2 regions of the Pectinatus sottacetonis genome follow, and region 1 is predicted to be linked to the other one. Evidence: riboswitches for the same ligand, from Rfam matches in the RefSeq annotation. Region 1 holds a riboswitch; the other holds the start of a gene.
The links. A riboswitch is a leader RNA that binds a small molecule or an ion and turns the genes downstream of it on or off. The one in region 1 is predicted to bind thiamine pyrophosphate.
Positions count from the first base shown of each region.

Region 2: it holds a riboswitch for thiamine pyrophosphate, as region 1 does, so the genes downstream of both, thiT (energy-coupled thiamine transporter ThiT) here and thiS (sulfur carrier protein ThiS) in region 1, are expected to answer to the same signal.

Region 1 covers NZ_WIQK01000001.1:1,642,525-1,645,715, reverse strand. The annotation lists gene I6760_RS07675 (DUF389 domain-containing protein) at 1-1,059, shown strand, start outside; TPP riboswitch at 1,127-1,233, shown strand; gene thiS (sulfur carrier protein ThiS) at 1,287-1,493, shown strand; gene I6760_RS07665 (thiazole synthase) at 1,490-2,290, shown strand; gene thiH (2-iminoacetate synthase ThiH) at 2,291-3,191, shown strand, end outside.
Region 2 covers NZ_WIQK01000001.1:222,596-225,786, forward strand. The annotation lists gene I6760_RS00955 (gamma-glutamyl-gamma-aminobutyrate hydrolase family protein) at 1-102, opposite strand, end outside; gene I6760_RS00960 (DUF4870 family protein) at 370-843, shown strand; gene thiT (energy-coupled thiamine transporter ThiT) at 913-1,533, opposite strand; TPP riboswitch at 1,587-1,690, opposite strand; gene I6760_RS00970 (methyl-accepting chemotaxis protein) at 1,832-3,191, opposite strand, start outside.

The sequences.
Region 1 (3,191 bases):
ACAGCGTCTTCCGAATTACTAGCCCGCACTGAACCTACCATATGGGATGTATTAATTGCTATATTTGGCGGTCTTGCCGGTATTATTGGAATAACCCGCAAAGAAAAAAGCAACGTGATTCCTGGTGTTGCCATTGCTACAGCTCTCATGCCTCCATTATGCACAGCCGGTTATGGATTATCTATACATTCAGCAAAATTTTTTCTGGGGGCATTATATCTTTTTTTCATCAATAGCTTTTTTATCTGCCTGGCTAGTTTTATCTTTTTAAAAATGATACGTATTCCCAGCAAAGCTTATATTTCGCGGCGAATATTTAACCGTCAGCGTACATATCTGGTAATAATAGGAATTTTAACTATAATTCCCAGTATATATATGGCCTATAAAAGTGTAAAACTTAATTTGGAAACTACTGAAATGAAAACATATATAGCAGATAATTTCATCTTTGACAACTCGCAGGTAATATCTTACAAAATGCTTCCAAATGACAAACTCCTGGAAATTATTTTAATAGGACAACCTTTACAAGAACATGAAATTGCCTCTTTAACTACATCGTTAAAAAAATATAACCAATTACGCGATTTTCGCTTAAAAATCATTCAAAACAATTATTCACGCGCTATAAGCAAAGATGATGTCCAGAGCCTTATTGAAAATAAGCTTAATGAATCAAACAACAATAACCTGCTTTCAACTAAAGAAGCTGAACTAAAAAAATATAAAACTCTCAGTGTTTCCTATTATCCCGCTTATCTTCGGCTCAATGATGATAAAAAGCTCCTTACTTCTCTAAACAAAAGTGCCAGCATCCTATTTCCCCAAGTAGAAAATATTGAAGGTGCTTCTATTTCTTCTACAGACGATAAAGGCAATATAGTATTTAAAAAATTTTTTGTTATTGTTTTCGTAAAAGAAGCAATGCAGCCAAAGGATGCCGCAAAACTGCAAAAGTGGATAACAGCCGAAGCCAATATGCCTGTAATGATGAACTTACAGCTGTCCAACGCCCCCCAAGATAATATCATTTCCGGCAATGGAATCAATTGGTAATATGATATTATTTTTTAATGATTTGACAAATTTACTTTATCGGCATAAAATAGCATATATAAAATAAATATTTTTACAAGGGAGCCTATGTTATAGGCTGAGAAAGGGCTGTAAGCACCTGACCTTTGACCTGATCGGGATAATGCCTGCGTAGGAAGTATTGGTAATAGAAGTTTACGTCTATCCTGATCAGGATAGACGTTTTTTTATTTTAAGGAGTTGATGTTTTGCAAGTAATTGTAAATGGGGAAAAAACTGTCGTTCCTGCAAAAACAACTTTGCAAGAACTAATGGAACAGAAAAATATGACTGCCGGCCATGCTGTGGCAGAGCTCAACGAGCAGATCACAAACAAACATGCTTGGCCTGATATTTTTCTTAGCGAAAATGACTCAATAGAAATAATCACTTTTGTAGGAGGCGGTTCCAAATGATAAAAAGTAATACTAATGACAATTTACAAATTAATGGTAAAATTTTAAAAAGCCGGTTTTTTATTGGTACAGGTAAATTTTCTAACAACCGAAATATGCCTGATGTCATCCATGCCGCAAATGCATCTGTAGTAACAGTAGCATTGCGGCGTGCCAATCAAGGTTCCCATGAAGAAAACATTCTCGATTATATTCCTGATGATGTAATACTTATGCCCAATACATCAGGTGCACGCACCGCCGATGAAGCTATACGTATTGCCCATTTATCTAAAGCTATGGGCTGTGGCAGCTGGATAAAAATAGAAGTAATATCCGATAACAGATATTTACTGCCTGACAATATGGAAACTTTAAAAGCTTCTGAAACTCTTGTAAAAGAAGGGTTCACTGTACTTCCCTATATCAGCCCTGACTTAATGACAGCAAAACGCCTTTGCGACACTGGAGTTGCTGCTGTAATGCCTTTTGCTGCCCCTATTGGTTCTAACAGAGGCCTGCGTACAAAAGAATTGGTTCAAATATTAATCGATGAAATTGACCTGCCTGTAGTTGTTGATGCTGGTATAGGCAAACCTTCAGAAGCTGCTGAATGTATGGAAATGGGTGCTGCAGCTGTACTTGTCAATACAGCAGTAGCCACTGCCAAAGATCCTTTGAAAATGGCTCAAGCCTTTTCTAAAGCTGTCGATGCCGGACGGACAGCTTATCTGGCTGGAATAGGCCGCGTACTGGGAACAATCAGTGCCAGTGCTTCCTCTCCACTTACCGGTTTTTTACATAAGGAGGAAGCATAATTGACCACCGCATCTTTTTTAGAAGAAAAACAAAAATATACTCAGCTTGATTTCAAAAGCTTTTTTGCGGGAATAACATCTACTGATGTATTACGTGTTTTGAATACGCCGCATTTAACTCGTATGGATTTTCTAACTTTACTGGCACCTGCTGCTCAAAAACATTTGGAAGCAATGGCTCGACGTTCACGTGAGGAAACAATAAAAAACTTTGGCTATACAATGCAACTGTTTACTCCCATGTATATAGCTGATTATTGTGATAATCTTTGTGTTTACTGCGGTTTTAACCATAATAATAACATCAACCGTCGCTGTCTAAATATGGAGGAAATAAAAAAAGAGGCCGCCGCCATATCACAAACAGGCTTAAAAAACATTCTTGTTCTCACTGGTGAATCAAAAAAATACAGCCCTGTTAATTATATTTTATCTGCTGTTAAAGTTTTGCGTGAATATTTCGATAGTGTTTCCATTGAAGTATACTCCTTTTCCCTTGAAGATTACATACGTGCTGTAAAAGCGGGTGTCGACGGAATGACTATGTTCCAGGAATGTTATAATAAGGATATTTACAAAACACTTCATCCAGGCGGTCCCAAAGCAAATTATGAATACCGGCTTGACGCACCTGAACGAGCCTGTAAAGCCGGGATGAGAAATGTGAATGTCGGTGCATTGCTTGGTCTTAATGAATGGCGGGAGGAAGCCTTTTTCACTGGCGTCCATGCTGATTATCTGCAACATAAATATAAAGAAGTCGAAATTGCCATATCTACTCCCAGAATAAGGCCCTGCTCTGCCGGCTATGCTCCTAAATCAATAGTTAATGACATTGATCTTGTTCAATATATAACTGCGCTAAGAATCTTTATGCCACGTGCCGGAATAACCTTATCAA
Region 2 (3,191 bases), 1.4 Mb from region 1:
ACGAACATAATCCGAATTTACATAAGCACGGGGATAGCCGCGGAATACTCCACTATCATCAGCTAAAATACTACCGGAAATACCTATTATTGGTTTTCTCATATTCTGCCTCTTTTTCTATAATTTTTTCTGACGTCTTCAGCGTTATCAATCATTATTATAATGGTAATAATTTATAATGCTTATAGCTAAAGCTATTTCTAATTTATATTTATTATATAATATTTAATTTACAAAGAAAAGAAAAAATTATAGACATTTTATATTTTTACGGCAACACATCATATTAAAAACTATAACTTTTCATTGACAAGGTTATTTATTTTATTTATTATTGTTATGAAATAGTGTATTTGAAAGGATGATAAAATGATTTACTGTCCAAAATGTGGTGCGCCATTAAACGATGATGCTTGTTTTTGTACAAAATGTGGCGAAAAAATCACTAAAACGGAATTATCCAATGATCTTAAAGAAAATTCCTATAGTGATTCGTCTGATAGTTATATACCAGTACGTAATTCATCAGATAAAAATCTGACTTTGTTAGTTTATGTTCTTCATCTGCTGGGAGTTTTCTTCTTTATCACGCCTTTTGCTGCCATTATTATAAATTATATTAAAAGAGATGATATGTCAGGGACCTGGCTTGAAAGCCATTTTGCCTGGCAGATAAAGACCTTTTGGATTGGACTGCTTCTCGGAGTTGTTGGAGCTATTACCTCGTTTTTCATAATAGGTTTGTTCATTTTAATACTTGATGGTATTTGGCTATTATACAGAAACATCAAGGGTATATTATCCCTTAATGAAAACAAACCTATGGATTATACATTCTTTTAATCCACCTAAAATTTATTGCTTAACATATTTTGTAAAGGGACAAAAATAAATTTATGAGAATACTATTTTTTATTTCATCATTTGCAATAGGCGCTGTGTCGGCAACAGCCGCAGAACAATCAAACATATAATAAGCTCCGGCACGAGATAACTGGCATTAAAGACTATCGAATACCAATATGGTGACATTCCCGCCGGTGCATAACTGCCAAAAAATACAACCCCTGATATAAAATGACAGCTAAATCTTCCCAATATACCAACAAATGTTCCCAGATATATCCTGTCTTTAAAATAACCGGCCAAACCAATTGCCATATATGGCAGAGGATAATCGAATAATACCTGCACAGGGTGAAGAATAAACGGATCCTGGATAAGATTAATAAGTCCATATGTAAATCCCGCCAGATATCCCACAGCTGGTCCGTAACGAAAAGCAATAAATAAAAGCGGCACCATACCGCCCAGAGTAATACTGCCTCCCTGCGGCATATGATAAAGGCGGAATATATGCAGTATCACTGTCAATGCCACCATTAATGAAATATTTATAACCATCCGCGTATTAATTTTTATTTTCTTTATATAAATAAATGCCGCAATTAATAAAAATAATCCTATCAAGGCAAAAATACTTATCGGTGAAGCTAAAACAGACATTACATGCTTAGAAAAAATTGTTATCATTTTTTATCCCCATTTCAAGAAAAACACCGTCTTCCTATTATTTATAGGGAAAACGGTGTTTTTTATCGTTTCCCTTCGCTGGCATTATCCAGATCAGGTCAAAGGGTTATGAAAATCCATTTCATTCTCAGCCATAACGGCACCCCTAATATTAACAATTTTATTTTAGATAAATACATCCATGCTGTCAAGTACATATAATCATTAGCTGGCATAATTTCTTTTATAGCTGACAGATTTTTGCAATTTATTGTTTTGCTGCTGAATATATTACTATCCTGGTATTATTCTTCGTTTTTTATATAGAAAATTTATTTATTATCTCACTTAATTGCACAGCCATCTGAGCCAATGAATTAGCTGCTGTCTTTATTTCCTGCATGGAATTAGCCTGTGAGGCTCCCGAGGAAGCTATATGCTCAACACTGGTCATATTATCCTTAAGAAATACACTCAATTCCTGTATAGAAGAATTAACTTCGCAACTGTTAGCTTTTTGTTTCTTTGATATTGTCAATATTTTTTGCAGCTGCTTGTTTAATTCTTCGATGACATCATATATCTGCTTAAATACTGCCACTGTCTTCTGTACTGATTCCACTCCGGTTTGTACTGTATGACGGTTTTTTTCCATGGTATCAATAGCTTTTGTAGTATCAGCTTTTACTTCATTTACTATACTGGCTATTTCTTTAGCCGCTTCTTCCGACTGGGATGCCAGTTTAGAAACTTCCTCGGCAACTACCGAGAATCCCTTCCCATGTTCACCTGCCCGGGCTGCCTCAATAGCTGCGTTCAGTGCCAGCAAATTAGTTTGTCCAGCTATTCCAGTTATTGTATCGACAATTTGCCCTATCTGCTGTGATTTTTCTCCCAATACAGATATTACATCAGTAGTTTTATCCACATCTAATTTTATGTCAGTGATCTTACGTACTACATCATCTGATTGCTTAGAGCCATTATCAATAATAGTTTTACTATTTTGGACAGACTTCGCTATTGTATCAGCAAACTGGGCTGTCTTTTCTACATGCTCTACCATATTAGCAACCATATTTATAGAATGTTCTGACAGGGACATTTTTTCTTTGGTATTTTTTACTGTGTTTTTTACTGTATCCTGAATATTTTTAGTCAAGTCCCCTACTGAATCAATAGATGAGGAAAGTTCTTCGGATGCTGCAGAAACAGTTTCACTCGCTGTAGCTGTTTCTGTAATTACTTTTTTCAAACTTGAAGTCATGGTATTGAAATGACTGCCCAGCTCCTGAAGTTCCACGGCACCTTCCATCTCAATTTTCTGCCGCAGATCACCGGCAGCTATCTTCTGCGCAGCTGTCATTAATTTTTTCAATGGATTAATAATACCCGCCGCTACTTTAAAAGCAATAAAAACACTGATAAGGGCAAAAATCAATATCAGCATAAGTGTAATTCCTATATTATAAAAAAGGGTATGATAAAGATCGGACATTGGCTGATAGGTAATTACTCCCCAATTGTAGCCTTTTACCGGTATATAGGTGATTATACTTTTCTGTTTATTCGATGATACATCGGTTATATTACCAGCCTGTCCTTTCATAACAGAAGCTACATAACTGAGGCCTGACAAATTCATTTTCTTTTCTATGGCACTTTTATCGGGATGAGCG